Linked DNA regions of Cystobacter fuscus. The protein of the gene in region 2 interacts with the protein of the main gene of each other region in a pairwise test. Links are inferred from orthologs where the notes say so. Each region holds a gene or a part of one and is shown on either strand. Other genes may lie near its edges.

Region 1 (9,113 bases), 5.9 Mb from region 2 along the record:
TGTGGGCGATCTGCGTGGCGCTCTCCTGCAGGCGCAGCACCTTGCCGCGGATGCCATCCACGAAGTCGCCGATGGTGCTCAACCCCATCAGGGTGCGCTCGAGGGCCTGTTCCCCGTACTGGCCGAGCTGCTCGGCGTGGCCGGCGACACTGATCACGCTCTCGGCCTTGTGGGAGGCGAGCTCGGAGGTGGTGCGGATCTCCTCGGAGGTGAGCTGGGCCTGCTGGAGCACGGCGGCCTGCTCCGACAGGCGTTGGCGCTGCTGGTTGCTCGCGGAGCCGAGCCCGGTGCTCGCGGCGAGCAGCAGACTGGCCGAGGCCTGCAAGCGGGTGGGGATCTCCTGGAGCTTGTCCAGGGCGAGGGCCATCTCGGTGGCGACATCGCCCAGCTCATCGGTGGAGGCCCAGGCGGGCGCCACCGGAGCCCCATTGGCCAGTCCCTGGATGGCCGCCCGGAGCGCGGTGGTGGCCTGGGACTGGCGCCTGGCCAGCATCCAGGTGGTGAACATGGACATGATCAGGGCGAACAGTCCCAGGGCGATCAGGGGAGGCCCCAACAGGGACGCCTGACTGTCGACGAAGCCGCCCAGGTGTTGGGCGATCCGCTCGGCCTGGGCCGCGGAGAGGGTCGGGTCGTCCAGCAGCGCCTTCATCTGGGCATCGCGCAGCGCGACGGTCTGCGTGACGAGCAGCAGGCCCATGATGAGCAGGGCGCTCACCACGACGGAGCCGATCGTGAAGGGCAGATGCCAGCTCTGGCGCATCCAGGAGGGGCCCTTGCTCTGGGTGCGCAGGCGCAGCCGATCCCTCTCCTCGAGCAGCGCGGGCATCAACAGCGCCTCGATCTGCAGGGCGGCGGGCAGGGCCATCGCGTACCCCAGGGTGACGGCGATGAGGCACTCGGCCCCGAGCAGGAGCGGATCCTTGTGGAAGCGCACCAGGAGGATCAGGCTGAAGAGCAGACCTCCGAGCAGCTGACTGCCCTGGCCGCACAGCAACGACAGCTTCCAGGGCAGCTTGTACAGGCGCACGAGGTAGTGGTGGGGCTCCTCCCCGGGGCGCGCGCCCAGGTTGTGCTGGAGCTGCGGAAACGCGATGAGCCAGGGCACGCCCACGGAGCCCAGCAGGATGAAGAGGGGCAGCAGGTAGCGCAGGCTCCAGGACATCTCCTCGGCCGACAACCCGAGCGCCAGCGCGAACAGGTAGGCGGTGACGGGCGAGAAGAGGACGCTCCACGTCGCCATGACGAGGAACACCCGGTGAGGAAGCTGCGGAGGGATGACCGTCTGCGGGTGTGAGCCGTTCATGAGACCGGGTCATTCTCCCAGAGAGAGGGGCGGGGAAGACAGGGACGCGCCCGGGGCCTCCCATGGCTGCTTGAATACTCCGCTGCCAGGCGGATGTTAACCAGGAAGTCCCGACTTGGTCGCCAGCTGGGTCGGGGGCTCCAAAAAGGAGGGCTTCTGGAGGCGGGCCCGAACAGGGCTCGGAGAGGGTGTCAGGGGGGCTGGGTGCGCAGCAACTCGCGGAAGAGCACCTCGGCCACGTCCTGGAAGAGCCTGCCGGAGGCGAGCAGTCCCCCACAGTGATGGGGCTCCCGGGCCAGGGTCAGCGCGACGCAGCGGCTCAGGACGGCCTCCCAGAAACACTCCGAGTCCGGTGGGAGCAGGTACTCCCGGATGATCTCCCGGGGCCAGGGCAGCACGGTGGTGGGGTCCGCGTCGCTCAGGCTCGTGAAGCAGTCCAGGTCCACGTCCAGCAGCACCCGCTCGGCGGCCTCGAGTACCTCGCGCACGCGGTCTCCCGGCGCGGGCGAGGCCCAGGCCTCCGCCGCCCGGTCCACCGTGGGCACCACCACCAGGCGGTGCGAGCGCCCCCGCGTGTCGACGTAGTGCTCCGCCGTGGACGCGCCGCGAGGAGTTGCCCGCGCGAGCACCAGGGCATCGCCCACGAGTCCCGCCTCCATGGCCGCCAGGATGTGATCGTAGTTGCGCACGTCGAGGTGCCAGCGCGCGTGTTCATCGAGCGCGCGCAGTCCCGCGGAGCGATCCGGCACCGCCGCGGGCGTCGCCGGCACCACCAGATCCAGGTGCCGGTCCAACGTCACCAGCAGCGCCGGAGGCCCGTCCTCGCCCAGGGCACAGGCCCAGGCGGGGAGCGCGAGGCGGTGTGGATCGAACACGTAGGCGTCTCTCGGCCCCCGCCCGCCACCGAGCGCCAGCCGGATGATGCCCGCCAGACGCAGGTGTCGCTGGGAATCGTCCATGAGCCGACGGGAGTGTAGGCTGCGCGCGCCTTTCCTCCCAAAGGAAGAATGGCCCTGCTTCCCATGCGCCTTGCTCCCATGCGACTCCTGCTCGCCGCCGCGTTGCTCGTCTCCTGCGCTCCCGCACTGAAACAGCACCCCCCGACCAAGCCCATGCCCTCCGCCACCGATTCCTTCCTGCGTGATTACGCCGAGACGCGCCGCTTCATGAGTGGCCGTCCCCTGGCGGCCCGCATCACCCCCGACGAGAAGACCGTGCTCTTCCTGCGCGGTCAGCCCCGCGCGCCCATCCAGACGCTGTTCGCCTTCGACGTGGCGAGCGGCGAGGCCCGGGAGGTGCTCACCCCCGAGTCCATCCTCAAGGGCGCCGAGGAGACCCTGTCTCCCGAGGAGAAGGCCCGCCGCGAGCGCATGCGCGTGAGCGCCCGGGGCTTCACCTCGTACCAGTTGTCCGAGGACGGCTCGAACATCCTCGTGCCGCTGTCGGGCAAGCTCTACCTGGTGGAGCGCGCGAGCGGAAAGTCCCTGGAGCTCAAGACGGGCGAGGGCATCGTGGATCCGCGCTTCTCCCCGGACGGCAAGCACGTGGCGTACGTGCGCGACAACGACGTCTACCGCCTGGAGCTGGCCTCCAACACCGAGCGCCAGGTCACCAAGGGGGGCTCGCCCCTGCTCACCCATGGCCTGGCCGAGTTCGTCGCCCAGGAGGAGATGCGCCGCTACTCCGGCTGGTGGTGGAGCCCGGACGCGCGCTTCATCGCCTATACGGAGTCGGACACCTCGGGCGTGGAGAAGCTCTCGCTCATCGACGTGATGCACCCCGAGCGGGGCGCGGACACCCCCGCCTATCCCCGCCCGGGCAAGGAGAACGCCAGGGTGCGCCTGGGCGTCATCCCCGTGTCGGGAGGCAACACGGTCTGGGTGAAGTGGGACGCGCAGGCCTACCCGTACCTCGCCACGGTGGTGTGGCCGAAGAAGGGGCCGCTCACGCTGCTCGTGCAGAACCGCACCCAGACGGAGCAGAAGCTGCTCGCGGTGGACCCGGCCAGCGGCACCACGCGCGAGCTGCTCACGGAGAAGGATGACGCCTGGCTCGAGCTGGATCAGTCGTTCCCGCACTGGCTCGAGGATGGCTCGGGCTTCCTCTGGTACACGGAGCGCAACGGCGGTCCCGAGGTGGAGCTGCGTGGCGCGGATGGCTCCCTCACGCGCTCGCTCGTGAAGCCGGAGGCGGGCCTGCGCGAGTTCGTGCGCTACCTGGAGAAGGAGGGCGTGCTCTACTTCAACGGCGGACCCAACCCCTCCGAGAGCTACCTGTGGCGCGTGAAGGACGGCGGGGCTCCGGAGCAGGTGCGTCCGGGCACCGCGGGCGAGGCCGTCGAGACCGGGACGGTGTCCAAGTCGGGCGCGCTGCTGCTCTTCACCCACTCGAGCCTCACGTCGATGCCGCGCACCTACGTGGCGCGCGCGGACGGCTCGCGGGTGGGGGAGCTGCCCTCGGTGGCCGTGGAGCCGCCCTTCACGCCGCGCGTGGAGTTCCGCGAGCTGGGCCCGTTGATGTTCCAGTCCTCGTTGGTGCGCCCGCGTGACGCGAAGCCGGGGGAGAAGCTGCCCGTCATCGTCGAGGTGTACGCGGGCCCCACCGTCACCGTCGTCCACAAGAGCATGGCGCCGCACCTGTTGTCGCAGTGGATGGCGGACCAGGGCTACCTCATCGCCCGCTTCGATGGCCGGGGCACTCCGCTGCGGGGCGCGCAGTGGCAGCGCGCGGTGCACCTGGACTTCTCCGGCGTGACGCTGGAGGACCAGGCCAACGCCGTCCACGCGCTCGCCGCCGCGGTGCCCGAGGTGGATGAGTCGCGCGTGGGCATCGAGGGCTGGAGCTTTGGTGGCTACATGGCCGCGCTCGCCGCGCTCAAGCGTCCGGACGTCTTCAAGGCGGCCGTGTCCGGGGCGCCCGTGGTGGACTGGCTCGACTACGACACCCACTACACCGAGCGCTACCTGGGGCTGCCCCAGCAGCACCCCGAGGCCTACGAGAAGAGCTCCCTGCTCACCTACGCGCGCGACGCGGACAAGCCCATCTCTCCGCTGCTCCTCATCCACGGCACCGCGGATGACAACGTGTACTTCTTCCACACGCTCAAGCTGTCCGACGCGCTCTTCCGTGCGGGCAAGTACCACGAGTTCTTGCCGCTCAGCGGGCTGACGCACATGGTACCGGATCCGCTCGTCACCCAGCGCCAGTACGAGTGGGTGATGGGCCACTTCAAGCGCCACCTCCAGAAGTAGGCGACCTCTTCCGCGTGCGCGCGAAAGCAGAAGGCCCGGCTCCTCTGTCGAGGGGCCGGGCCTTCTGTCTTCAGTCCATCTGCCGTGAGCAGTGGCTGGGGGCTTTCAGGTGGTGGCGCGCACGTTCTGGGCCTGCAGGCCCTTGGGGCCGCGCGACACCTCGAACTCCACCTTCTGCCCCTCGGCGAGGGTGCGGAAGCCATCCATGTTGATCGCGGTGTGGTGGCAGAACACGTCCTCACCACCCGAGTCCTGCACGATGAATCCGAAACCCTTCGCGTCGTTGAACCACTTCACGGTGCCAGTTGCCATTGATGCTTCCTCGTCAGGAACCGGTCTCGGTGAGACCGGTTCGTTGCCCGTCCCCCGTCCGTCGGGTGACTCTGGATATTTTTGGCGGGCAGCCGATCGGCTGTCCAGTCGGTTGCCCTGTTTTCCAGACTAGTGGCGTCTGACGTTGTTTCAAATTTCCAGCAGGAGCCGAGTGGGATCCTCGATGCAGTCCTTGATGCGCACGAGGAACTGCACCGCCTCGCGGCCATCGATGAGGCGATGGTCGTAGGAGAGGGCGAGGTACATGATGGGCCGGATGACGACCTGGCCGTTGCGGGCCACGGGGCGCTCCACGATGTTGTGCATCCCCAGGATGCCCGTCTGGGGCGGGTTGAGGATGGGGGTGGAGAGCATGGAGCCGAAGGTGCCCCCGTTGGAGATGGTGAAGGTGCCGCCCTGCAGATCGTTCAGGGTGAGCTTGTCGTTCTTGGCGCGGACGCCGAAGTCACCGATCTTCTTCTCCATGTCCGCGAGCGACAGGGTGTCGGCGTCGCGCAGCACGGGCACCACGAGTCCGCGCGAGCCGCTCACCGCCACGCCGATGTCGTAGTAGCGCTTGAAGACGACGTCCTCGCCTTCGATCTCCGCGTTGACCTGGGGGAAGGTCTTGAGCGCCTCGATGGCGGCGCGCACGAAGAAGCTCATGAAGCCGAGCTTCACGCCGTGCTTGGCCTGGAACTTCTCGTTGTACTGCTTGCGCAGGTCCATCACCTCGCCCATGTCCACCTCGTTGAAGGTGGTGAGGATGGCGGCGTTGGACTGGGCCTGGAGCAGGCGCTCGGCGACGCGGCGGCGCAGGGGCGTCATCTTCACGCGCTCCTCGCGGTCCGCGCGGGGGCGGGGGCCGGAGGGAGCGGCGGGAGCCGGAGCGCGCGCGGGAGCGGTGGCCTCAGGGGCCGGACGGCTGAGCTGACCGAGCGCGTCCTCCTTGGTGATGCGGCCGCCGGCGCCGGTGCCCTTGAGCTGGGAGACGTCGAGGTTGTTCTCCTCGACGATCTTCCGGGCGGTGGGCGTGATGCGCGTGTCGGCGGTGGCGCTCGGAGCGGGCGCGGCGGCGGGAGCGGGAGCGGGAGCGGCGGCCTGCTGCGGCGCGGGAGCCGAGGCGCTGGCGCCGCTACCGGCCTCGATGGTGCCGAGCACATCACCCACGCGCACCTTGTCGCCCTCCTTGAAGGCGATGGTGGCGATGGCGCCGGCGGCGGGGGCGGGCACGTCGATGGTGACCTTGTCGGTCTCCAGGACGACGAGGGGCTCGTCCACGGAGACGGACTCACCCTTCTTCTTGTTCCACTTGCCGACGACGGCTTCGGTGATGGACTCGCCCAGGGGCGGGACTTTCAATTCAACGGCCATTCTTGGTTCCTCGGAGGATGGCTTCCTCCACGATGAGCTGCTGCTCCAGTTTGTGCGTCTGGGTGAAGCCGGTGGCGGGGCTGGCGGCCTCCGCGCGGCCGATGTAGCCCAACTTCACCGGGTTCTGTCCCCGGGTGGCGACGAGGTCGTGCAGGCGGGGGAAGATGAAGTGCCAGGCTCCCGAGTTGCGCGGCTCTTCCTGGACCCAGAACAGCTCGGTGAGCTTGGGCATCTTCGCCAGCAGGCCCGACAGTTCGTCGAAGGGGAAGGGGTAGAGCTGCTCCACGCGCACGATGGCGATGGAGGTGTCCTTGCGCGCGTCGCGCTCCTTGACGAGGTCGTAGTAGACCTTGCCCGAGCACAACAGCAGCCGAGTCACGCCCGCGGGGTCCACCTTGTCCGCGATGACCTCCTGGAAGGAGCCCGTGGCGAGCTCGTCCAGCTTGCTGGTGGCCTCGGGCAGACGCAGCATGCTCTTGGGCGACATGACCACGAGCGGCTTGCGCAGGGGGCGCAGCACCTGGCGGCGCAGCAGGTGGAAGATCTGCGCGGGCGTGGTGGGGTAGACGACCTGGATGTTGTCCTCGGCCGCCAGGTTCAGGAAGCGCTCGAGCCGGGCGCTGGAGTGCTCGGGGCCCTGGCCCTCGTAGCCGTGGGGCAGGAACAGCGTGATGCCGCTGAGCCGCCGCCACTTGCTCTCACCCGCGGCGATGAACTGATCGATGATGATCTGCGCGCCGTTGGCGAAGTCGCCGAACTGGGCCTCCCAGATGGTGAGGCCGTCCGGCACGTCCAGGCTGTAGCCGTACTCGAAGCCCAGCACGCCCATCTCCGACAGCGGGCTGTTGTGGATGTCGAAGTGGGCCCTGCCCGTGGGGAACTGGCGCAGCGGCACGTACTCCTTGCCCGTCTGCACGTCGTGGAGCACGGCGTGGCGGTGGCTGAAGGTGCCGCGCTCCACGTCCTGACCACTCACCCGCACGGTGTAGCCCTCGGAGAGCAGGGTGGCGTAGGCGAGCGACTCGCCCTCGCTCCACTGCAGCTCCTCGGTCTGGACCATGGACTGGCGCTTCTTGATGACCGTGCGCTCCACGTCGCGGTGGACGTTGAAGCCCTCGGGCACCTGGGCCAGCCTGGCGAGCGTGCCGCGCAGGCTCTCCTTGTCCACCGCGGTGCGCACCTCGGGCACGCCCGCCTCGGGTCCACCCTTGTAGGGCTTCCACAGGCCGTCGAGCGCGTTGGGCTCCTTGAACTGGCTCTCCGCGCGGGCGCGGGTGAGCGCCGCGTCGAACTCCTGCATGCAGCGCTGCTTGAGGGCCTCGGCCTCCTCGGCGGACACCCGGCCCTGGCTGGCGAGCTGCTGCGCGTAGAGCGTGCGCACCGTCGGGTGCTTGCGGATGATCTCGTACATCTCCGGCTGGGTGAACGACGGCTCATCGCCCTCGTTGTGCCCGTAGCGCCGGTAGCACACGAGGTCGACGACCACGTCGCTCTTGAACGTCTGCCGGTACTCGGCCGTCAGCCGCCCGATGTGGACGCACGCCTCGGGATCGTCCCCGTTCACGTGGAAGACGGGCACGTCGAGCATCTGCGCGAGCGCGGTGGAGTAGATGGAGCTGCGCGACTCCTCGGGGTCCGTCGTGAAGCCCACCTGGTTGTTGATGACCAGGTGCACGGTGCCGCCCGTCTCGTAGCCCGGCAGCCGCGAGAGGTTGAGCGTCTCGGCCACCACGCCCTGGCCGATGAAGGCCGCGTCGCCGTGGATGAGCACCGGCATCACCCGGGTGCGCGAGCCATCCCCGCTGCGATCCTGCTTGGCGCGCACGCGTCCCTCCACCACCGGGTTGACCGCCTCGAGGTGGCTGGGGTTGAAGGCCAGCGACAGGTGGATGCCCTGGCCGCCGCGCGTGGTGTGGTCCGAGCTGAAGCCCATGTGGTACTTCACGTCGCCCCGGCCCATGTGCTTCTTGGGATCCTGCGGACCGTCGAACTCGCTGAAGATCTGATCCGGCTTCTTGCCCAGGATGTTCGTCAGCACGTTGAGCCGGCCGCGGTGGGCCATGCCGATGACGACTTCCTTGAGGCCCATGCCGCCGCCCACCTCGAGCAGCGCGTCCATCATGGGCACGAGCGCCTCGCCGCCATCGAGCGCGAAGCGCTTGGCGCCGATGTACTTGGTGTGCAGGAAGTTCTCGAAGCCCTCGGCGTAGGAGAGCTTCTCGAGGATGTGGCGCTGCTCCGCCGCCGGGAACTCGGTGCGGTTCTCGGTGTACTCCATGCGCTTCATCAGCCAGCGGCGCCGCTCGCTGTCGAGCATCTGCATGAACTCCACGCCGATGGAGCCCGTGTACGTGCGGCGCAGCCGTCCGAGCAGCTCCTTGAGCTTGACGCGCGCCTCGGGGAAGACGTTGGAGCTCTCCACCATCTGCTCGAGCTCGGTGGCGGAGAAGTGCTTGTCGTCCGCCATGCCCACGTCGGCCACGTGCTCCATGGGCGGGCGCGGACGGCGGAGCGGATCCAGGTTGGCGCGCAGGTGGCCGCGCAGGCGGAAGGCGGAGATGGCCTGATCCACCCGGGCCTGCAGCTTCATGTCCTGCTCGAAGGCCACCGTGGGCCGGGTCTGCGGGGCGAGCGCCTGGGCGGCGGCGGGGGCTGCCTTGCCGGCCTTGGCGTCCTTGCCCGGCACCACGGGGGCGGGGGGCTCGATGGGAGTGGGGTTGAAGATGGGGCGGCCGGCGCCGTTGGTGCGCTCGAACACCTCGCGCCAGCTCGAGTCCACACTGGATGCGTCCTCGAGGTAGCGCGCGTAGAGCCCCTCGATGAAGTCGATGTTTCCGCCAGAAAGATACGAGTCCTGGAAATTCGCCATG
Region 2 (8,982 bases):
CCACCGACGAGCGCTTCCTGACGTATCCCCAGCGCGGGGCGGCGTGGCGGGGCCTGGCGGCCAAGGCGTCCGTCTCCCGGACCTGGGGGGATTGCTACGGCTACCTGATGTTGGCCACCGGCCGGGCCGAGGTGATGGTCGACGAGCTGATGTCCCCCTGGGACGCGGCCGCGCTGCAGCCCATCATCGAGGAGGCCGGCGGCGTCTTCACGGACTGGACGGGCAAGCGCACGGCGTTCGGCGGCAACTGCATCGCCACCAACGCGGTGCTCGCACAGCAGGTGCGCGAGCTGCTCGGGGCGAAGGGGACATGATGTTGGACTTGTCGAAGCTGGATTTCACCAAGGGCAACGGGCTGGTGACGGTGGTGACGCAGGATGCCCACACGGGTGACCTGCTCATGGTCGCGCACGCGGACCGCGAGGCGCTCGAGAAGACGCTCGAGACGGGCGAGATGTACTACCGCTCGCGCTCGCGGGGCTTGTGGCACAAGGGCGGCACGAGCGGAAACGTGCAGCGCGTGGTGTCCCTCACGGCCGACTGCGACGCGGACGCGGTGCTCGCCCGGGTGGAAAAGGCGGGTCCGGCCTGTCACACCGGAGCGGAGACGTGCTTCGACATCGGTCCGGTGGATGCGCTCGTGGCGCTGGACAGGACCATCGCCGAGCGCGCCACGAAGGCCCCGGAGCCCGGTGAGAAGCCGAGCTACACGCGGCGGCTCCTGGACGACCGCAACCTGCGCTTGAAGAAGATCGGCGAGGAAGCGGTGGAACTGGTGACGGCCTGCGCCGATGGCGACAAGGAGCGCGCGGCCGAGGAGGCCGCCGACGTCCTCTACCATCTGCTCGTGGCGGTGCGGCCATTGGGCGTGACGCTGGAGGACGTGAAGGCGGTGCTCGCGCGCCGCGCCAGCAAGCCGGCGAAGTGAACCTCCGCGCCTACTCGACGAGCGCCAGTCCGACGCGGCCCGGGTGTTCCTCCGTGAAGGCCACGCGCACCCGAAGCGGCATCCCGAGCGTGAAGTCACGCGTGGGCCCCACGAGCGAGGTCTCCCGGGCATCCGGGGCGTAGGGGCCTCCCGGAAGCGATTCCAGGGGAAGCAGTCCCTCCACGAGCGGCTGGTCGAGCTGGACGAGCAGCCCCGTGGAGCGCACCCGGGTGATGTGTCCGGTGAATTCCTGGCCCACGTGCGCGGCCATCACCCGTGCCTCCAGCAGCCGGTGTCGTTCCTTCTCCGCTCGCTGAGCGCGCCGGACGCGCTCGTTGAGGTGGAGCGAGAGCCGCTCGACGTCGGGATCCTCGTGCGGGAAGTCCCGCCGGCCGCGCAGGTAGTGCTTGAGGGCGCGGTGGACGGCGAGGTCCGCGTAGCGCCGCAGCGGCGAGGTGAAGTGCACATAGGCGCGTGCCGCGAGGCCGAAATGGGGGGCGGGCACCACGCTGTAGCGCGAGGAGGCGAGCGCCTTGAACATCACCGAGCGCAGCGCGGCCTCCTCGGGCACACCGGAGAGCTGCCGGGCGAACGCGGCGAGGGACAGCGGGGTGAGCGTGCGGCCCAGGCCCGCGGCGAAGCCCGAGTGGAGGGCGAAGGCATCCAGGTCCGCCACGGCCTGGGGCTCGGGCTCTCCCTGGACGCGGAAGGGGGCGGGAAGGCCCCGCTCGACGAGCCAGCCGGCGATGGCCTCGTTGGCGGCCACCATGAAGCGCTCGACGAGCGCATGCGCCGAAGTGGGTCGCTCGGTCTCGATGCCCGAGACCTCGCCCGTGACTTCATCGAAGGTGAAGTGGGCCTCGTCGCGCGTCTGGTCGATGCCCCCGCGTCCCGCCCGCGCCACCGCCAGCCGCGCCGCCGCCGCGCGCAACCACGGCATCGCCTCGCGCACCCGGGCCATCGGCTCGGACACCTCTCCCTGGTCGAGGTACGCCGTCACCTCGGTGTAGCTCAGCCTCGCCCAGGAGCGCAGCAGGCTCTCGTAGACATCCACCGAGGTGACCCGTCCTTCCGGATCGATGCGCAGCTCCACCGTGACGCACAGCCGCTCCTCGCCCGGCACGAGGCTGAGCGAGCCCGCTGCCAGCGCCTCGGGGAGCATGGGCAGCAGGGTGTCCCCGAGGTACACGTTGGTGGCCCGCTCGCGAGCCTCGCGATCCAGGGCGGAGCCCTCGGGGATGAACTCGGCGGCGTCCGCGATGGAGACGAACAGCCGCAGCGCGCCATCCCCTCCCGCGGGGAGCACGGAGAGCGCGTCATCGATGATGCGGGTGATGGGCGCGTCCACGGTCACCGTGGGCACCTCGCGCAGATCCCTCCGGCCCTCCCGCGTGAGCGGCCGGGCGAGGACCTGGGGGACCTCGGCGTGGGCCTCCGGACCGAACTCACGGCGCAGGCCATGGCGCAGCAGGAGGCGCTCCAGGGAGCGGTCCACTCCGGGCGCGAGCTTGCGCACCAACCGGACCTTGTCCTCGTCGATGCGGGCCACCACCGCGTCGCCGGGCTGGACCTCGATGCCCTCCGCTTCCAGGGGCCAGGCGCCCGCGCCCACGTCCCGGTCGGGTTGGAGCAGCACACGCTCCTCGCGCACCACCACCTCGCCATAGAGCTCCTGGCGGGGCCGGTGCACGACCGACAAGCCGCTGGCGCGCCACCGGCCGTCCTCCGCGCGGGTGATTCTCGCGGAGACGACGTCGTCGGCCAGGTGGTGCCTCAGCTCCGGGGGAGGGATGAAGGCGGAGAGACCCTCGGAGGTGTTGCTGGGCCGCACGATGAGGAAGCCATGACCCCGGTGGTGGACGTCGATGTGGCCGGTGACGGTGCGGGAAGTGGGCGAGTCCATGGCGCCGCACCATGTTCCCGCCGCGTCACGGTGTCGAGAGGCCCCTCTCCACCAGGGACACGAGATCCGCCTGCACACCCAACACCGCGAAGCCGAAGTTGCCCCAGTTGTAGATGTCGCGGCGTGTCACGTCCGCTCCGCCCCCGAGCAGCCGCAGCCGCGCGTAGGCATTCACGTCGCCCCGCGTGTTCAGCGGAACACCCAACGTCAGGGCCACGTCGTAGATGCCGCCCGTGGTGTTGCCCACCAGACCAAAGGTGGAGAGCGCGTCGGCCTCCAGCCCCGCCCACACGCGCGAGGGCAGCTCGTAGCGCAGCCGGGTCTTCAGCGCGCCCACCACGCCGATGTCGCTCTCCTGCGAGTAGCGCGAGCCATCCACCGCGCCCCATCCCACCAGGGCGTTGCGGATCTGCACGCTCGCGCCGATGTCCCACTTGAAGCGCTCCCCATCGATGAGCCGGAAGAGGTAGCTGCCGCGGAACCCATCGAAGAGGTAGCGGCTGTCCACCACGGTGCCCGCGGGGAACACGGTTCCGCGGAAGTCGATGTCCCGCGACAGCGTCGCGCGCGTGGTCACGTCGAACGGGGCGTACAGCAGGATGAGGCCATGACGCGCGCCCAGGCGTGCCTCCACGGCGGCGCGCCAGGTGCGGTAGAGGGTGGCGTTCTGCTGGAGATCCTCGGCCGAATAGGACGTGCCCGAGGGACCATAGCGGCCATCGTTCTGGAAGATGGCGGCTGGGCCCGTCTCGTACTCGGCGAGCAGCCCCGTGAGGGGACTCGCGGCGAGGGCGGGCATGGAGAGCAGGGTCAGGACGAGCAGGGAAGTTCGCATGGTGCCCGCTCCAACGCCTCGGCCCTCAGCGCGTTACACGGATTTCCACGTCGATCAACGAAAGTGAACTCTTCGTGGGAAAGACACTGAGCGCCTCGACGTTCAGGAGGGCGGCCGGTAGCGCGCAGGACTCCCACTGCCCGGTGCCCTGGAACTGGCAGACCCGGGGGCGCACGAAGTTCGTCCGCGTGTCCGGATCGCTCATCCCCACCTCTTCCTCCACCCGGACCACGGCCCGCAGCAGGCCCGGGCCGCGCGCACGCACGCGCAGGGCCGTCAGGGCTTGGACGGGAGGCGAGAACACCGCGCTCAGCGCGCCGTCCTTGCGCCACCGGGGGGACTGCTCCGCCGCCGTGAGGGAGACGGACGTGGACTCCTGCCCATCGAAGGCTCGCTCCGCCCCCTCGGGGCCCACGACGCGGTCCGGCTCGAGCACGGCGGTCGTGGTGGCGGGCATCGCCGTCTGGACGAGCGAGGCCAGGGCAGGCACGTCACCTTGCACCACGACGGCCCGCAGCAGCGGGGAGGACACCCGTCCCTCGCGGGCACAGACCGGGGTGAGCTGCTCGAGCCAGGTCCTGCGCTCCCGCGTCGGGGGTTCCTCGTCCAGGGCGGCGGGCGCGAGTAGGGTGCGCACCACCTCGGCGCAGGCCCCCCGGGTTCCCGGGCCGGCGTGCTCCAGGTACCAGAGGGGAAGGGCGGGCGGGGGCGTTCCCCCCCGGCTCTCGGCCATGACCGCGCGGACGACGGCTTGTTCGCAGGGGTTGGCGCCGGAGGGGCAGCGCTGACACAGCAGGTCGAGCAGCTCGCGAGCGGGAGCCATTCCGGCCGTCAATGGGAAGCGGGCATCCAGGGCCGGGCCCAGCTCGCACGCCCGAACGGGCGGGGTGGGGCAGGCGTCCAGTTCCCGCCGAGCCGAGGCCAGGGCCGTGGCGTCCTCGGGCGCCTTGAGGACGTTCTCCAGGGACTTCTCGAGAGTCGGGCAGATCGGGGTACCGGGGGAGGGCGTGGACGGGATGCCGCGGGGCGGCACGGGGGCGGGCCCTCCTTCTGGCTCCCTGTGGGTGACGTAATAGAGGCGCGCGAAGGCCACCAGGGCGAGCGTCATCAGGAGGAGTGATCGGACGGGGAAGCGTCGCAAGGTGCAAACTCCTTGATTCCAGCCGGGAGGGGTGGTTATCAGCGCCGCGCGGTTACATCCACCCCGGAGGCATTCGTGGCTGAGACTTTCGACGTGGTGATCATCGGTTCGGGCCCGGGGGGTTATGTCGGTGCGATCCGGGCGGCGCAGCTCGGGTTGAAGACGGCCCTCATCGAGAAGGACAAGCGCCTGGGTGGCACGTGCCTCCACCGGGGCTGCATCCCCACCAAGTCGCTGCTGTGGAGCGCCTCGCTCCTGCATCACATCAAGGAAGCGGCGGACTTCGGCATCGAGGTGCCGGCGCCGGTGGTCAACTGGGCCAAGGTCCAGGAGCACAAGCAGAAGGTGGTCACCAAGGCCGCCAACGGCATCGACTACCTGATGAAGAAGAACAAGATCTCGGTCTTCAAGGGCCATGGCCGCATCGCCGGCAAGGGCAAGGTCGAGGTCACCGCCGACGACGGCTCCAAGCAGACGCTGGACACCAAGAACATCATCATCGCGACGGGCTCGGTGCCCAAGTCGCTGCCCAACGTGCAGGTGGATCACCAGCGCGTGCTCAACAGCGACTCCATCCTCACGATTGATCGCATTCCCAAGAGCCTCATCGTCATCGGCGCGGGCGCGGTGGGCTGCGAGTTCGCCTCCGTCTTCAACCACATGGGCACCCAGGTCTCCGTGGTGGAGTACCTGCCCAACCTGCTGCCCATCGAGGACGTGGACGTCTCCAAGGAGTTCGAGAAGCACTTCAAGAAGCGCAAGATCGACGTGCACACCGGCGCCAAGGTGGAGAAGGTGGAGAGCAGCGCCAACGGCGTGAAGCTCACCATGACCGTGGGCACCGAGACGCGCACCATCGAGGCCGAGTACGTGCTGTCCGCCGTGGGCCGCGCCCCGGTGACCGAGGACATCGGTCTGAACTTCACGTCCATCAAGGCCGATCGTGGCTTCATCAAGACGGACGAGATGATGCGCACCACCGAGCCGAACGTGTACGCGATCGGTGACGTCATCCCCACGCCGATGCTCGCCCACGTGGCCAGCGCCGAGTCGGTGCTCGCGGTGGAGCACATCGCCGGCAAGAAGCCCACGCCCATCAACTACGACCTGACGCCGTCGGCCACCTACTGCTACCCCGAGGTGGCATCCGTGGGCCTCACGGAGAAGAAGGCCAAGGAGCGCGGCTACGACGTGAAGACGGGCATCTTCCCGTTCTCCGCCGTCACCAAGGCCTCCATCTCCAACGAGGCCATCGGTCTGGTGAAGGTGGTCTCGGACAAGAAGTACGACGAGGTGCTCGGCGTCCACCTGGTGGGCCCGCACGCCACCGAGCTGCTCGCCGAGGCCTGCGTGGCGCTCCGCCTGGAGATCACCACCGAGGAGCTCGCGCACACGATGCACGCCCACCCCACGCTCTCGGAGATCATGAAGGAAGGCGCCGAGATGACCCTGGGTCACCCGATCCACATCTGAGCCGGGCGCTCCGCGCTCGCTTCACTCAGGCCGTCCGGGACGACTCCGTCTCGGGCGGCCGTTGCATGTCCGGGGGGCTGGTTGGTGGGGAGGGGGTGCTCGCCCGCCGGGTGGCCGAGCCTCTCATCACCCGGGCGGGTCGGGTGTGCGGGAGGCGCGAGTGTTCCGGGGCGGACGCGCGCTGCCTGGAATGGTGGGACGCGTTAGAAGGGAGATGCATTTGAATCCGCGCGAGAGCTGACATATCGCGTCAAGGCTTCCCGCTTGACCCTGCTTTCGCCCCAACCGTAGAAGGCCCGCGACCCATGGCGACTCCCGATCGTTTTCCCCTGCCGCAGGTAGCCGAATCCACTCGGAAGCCCGAGTGGTTGAAGGTGCGTCTTCCTCACGGGGAGGGGTACGAGCGGGTGAAGTCCATCGTGCGCCGCACGAAGCTGGCCACGGTGTGCGAGGAAGCGCGCTGCCCGAACATCGCCGAGTGCTGGGGTGGTGGCACCGCCACGGTGATGCTCATGGGCGAGGTGTGCACGCGCGCGTGCCGCTTCTGCCACGTGAAGGTGGGCGCGCCGCCGCCGTTGGATCCGATGGAGCCCATCCACCTGGCCCAGGCCGTCAAGGAGATGGACCTGGAGTACATCGTGGTCACCTCGGTGAACCGGGATGATCGGCCGGATGGGGGCGCGAGCCACTTCGCCTCGGCCATCCGCGAGCTGCGCCAGCACTCGCCCAAGACGATCGTCGAGGTGCTCATCCCCGACTTCAAGGGCAAGGAGCAGGACCTGGACACCGTGGCCCAGGCCCGGCCGCACGTGGTGGCCCACAACGTGGAGACGGTGGAGCGCCTCACCCCCACCGTGCGCGATCGCCGCGCCACCTACCGCCAGTCGCTCCGGGTGCTCGAGTACCTCAAGAACCGCCCCGAGCGGCTCTACACCAAGAGCTCCGTCATGGTGGGCCTGGGCGAGACGGACGCCGAGCTGGAGCAGACCTTCCGCGACCTGCGCTCGGCGGGCGTGGACGTGCTGACGCTCGGCCAGTACCTCCAGCCCTCGCAGTACCACCTGCGCGTGGAGCGCTTCGTGAGCCCGCCCCAGTTCGAGGCCTACAAGCAGCTCGCCGAGTCCTTCGGCTTCCTCTACGTCGCCTCCGGCCCGCTCGTGCGCTCGAGCTACCGCGCCGCCGAGTTCTTCATGAAGGGCCTCATGGAGCGTGAGCGCCTGGGGCTCGCCAGCGGCACCTGACGCCTTTCCTCTCCTCATCCCGAAACGGAACCCGAATGGCGATCTTCGAGTTGAAGCTTCCTGATCTTGGCGAAGGTGTTCAGGAGGGTGAACTGGTCAAGTGGCACGTCAAAGCGGGTGACCTGGTCAAGGAGGACCAGACCCTCGCCGAGGTGATGACGGACAAGGCCACGGTGACCGTTCCCAGCCCCAAGGCCGGCCGGGTCGTGCAGACGCACGGCAAGGAAGGCGAGATGGCGAAGGTGCACCAGCTCCTCGTCACGCTCGAGCTCGAGGGTTCCGCGCCCGCCCAGGCCTCGGCTGGCCATGGGGCTCCGGCGGCCGCTCCCGCTCCCTCCGCTCCCGTGGCCGCGGCGGCCAGCTCGGCTCCGGAGGCCGCGTCCGCGTCCAAGGTGCTCGCCACGCCGCTCACCCGCCGCATGGCGCGCGAGCACGGGTTGGATCTCTCGCAGATCGCCGGTTCCGGGCCGCAGGGCCGCGTGATGAAGGCGGACGTGAAGGCGGCCATCGCGGGCGCGTCCTCCTCGCGCAACGAGGTGTCACCGCCCCCCGCCGCCGCGCGTCCGGCCGCTCCCCCGGTGGTCTCGGGCCGGGCCGACGAGCGCATCCCGCTGCGTGGCCTGCGCAAGAAGATCGCCGAGAAGATGGTGCGCTCGAAGTTCACCGCGCCCCACTTCGGCTTCGTCGAGGAGACGGATGCCACGGAGCTCGTCGCCCTGCGCAAGCGGCTCAACGAGAGCCTGGCCGCCACGGGGGACAAGACGAAGCTGTCCTTCCTGCCCTTCATCGTGAAGGCCGTCATCGCGGCGATGAAGAAGTTCCCCCACCTCAACGCGCAGATGGACGAGGCCGCCCAGGAGCTCGTCGTCCGGGGCGAGTTCAACATCGGCATCGCGGTGGCCACCCCCGAGGGGCTCACCGTCCCGGTGATCAAGAACGCGGATCGACTCACCCTGCGCGAGCTGGCCGAGGAGATCCTCCGCCTGAGCACCGCGGCGCGCGAGCGCAAGCTGAAGATGGACGAGCTGACCGGAGGCTCCTTCACCATCACCTCGCTCGGGCAGTCGGGCGGTATCTTCGCCACGCCCATCATCAACCACCCCGAGGTGGCCATCCTGGGCATCCACCGCATGCGCAAGCGGCCCGTGGTGGACAAGAACGACCAGGTGGTCGTGCGCGAGATGATGAACATCTCCATCTCCGCCGATCACCGTGTCATCGACGGCCAGATGGCCGCGGACTTCGTCTACGAGGTCATCAAGTACCTGGAGCATCCGGACATGCTGTTCCTGGCCATGGCCTGACGGCCGTCGGCCTTCGCGAAGGAGTACGGGCCCATGGCCGAGAACGTCCGCGACGTCATCCGTGCCGCCCAGGCGGCGGAACTCGGCGGCGACAAGCGCCGGGCCATCGAGTTGTTCCAACGCGCCGCCGAGCTGTGCCGGCGCGGGGGAAACCGGG

Evidence for each region.
Region 1: the proteins of lpdA (region 2) and odhB interact in binary tests that used the Escherichia coli proteins (3 or more experiments, as listed by UniProt). The link is inferred for Cystobacter fuscus from one-to-one orthologs.

What each region holds. Positions count from the first base shown.
Region 1 is NZ_CP022098.1:10,538,661-10,547,773, reverse strand. The notes cover bases 4,132-7,131. They hold odhB (2-oxoglutarate dehydrogenase complex dihydrolipoyllysine-residue succinyltransferase), read right to left. Parts: upstream 6,244-7,131; coding sequence 5,020-6,243; downstream 4,132-5,019. Other genes in these bases: CYFUS_RS42755 (2-oxoglutarate dehydrogenase E1 component), read right to left, coding at 6,233-7,131; CYFUS_RS42765 (cold-shock protein), read right to left, coding at 4,663-4,869; CYFUS_RS42770 (DPP IV N-terminal domain-containing protein), read left to right, coding at 4,132-4,557. Outside these bases: CYFUS_RS42780 (methyl-accepting chemotaxis protein), read right to left, coding at 1-1,306; CYFUS_RS42775 (UPF0489 family protein), read right to left, coding at 1,498-2,265; more of CYFUS_RS42770, read left to right, coding at 2,314-4,131; more of CYFUS_RS42755, read right to left, coding at 7,132-9,112. UniProt on the Escherichia coli protein: E2 component of the 2-oxoglutarate dehydrogenase (OGDH) complex which catalyzes the second step in the conversion of 2-oxoglutarate to succinyl-CoA and CO(2).
Region 2 is NZ_CP022098.1:4,605,520-4,614,501, forward strand. What follows is about bases 4,213-7,081. They hold lpdA (dihydrolipoyl dehydrogenase), read left to right. Parts: upstream 4,213-4,882; coding sequence 4,883-6,280; downstream 6,281-7,081. Other genes in these bases: CYFUS_RS19025 (hypothetical protein), read right to left, coding at 4,213-4,807; lipA (lipoyl synthase), read left to right, coding at 6,586-7,081. Also shown: hisN (histidinol-phosphatase), read left to right, coding at 1-314; bifunctional phosphoribosyl-AMP cyclohydrolase/phosphoribosyl-ATP diphosphatase HisIE, read left to right, coding at 314-928; CYFUS_RS19015 (ribonuclease R family protein), read right to left, coding at 939-2,831; CYFUS_RS19020 (hypothetical protein), read right to left, coding at 2,857-3,666; more of CYFUS_RS19025, read right to left, coding at 3,692-4,212; more of lipA, read left to right, coding at 7,082-7,521; CYFUS_RS19040 (dihydrolipoamide acetyltransferase family protein), read left to right, coding at 7,557-8,825; CYFUS_RS51735 (ClpX C4-type zinc finger protein), read left to right, coding at 8,859-8,982. UniProt on the Escherichia coli protein: Lipoamide dehydrogenase is a component of the glycine cleavage system as well as of the alpha-ketoacid dehydrogenase complexes.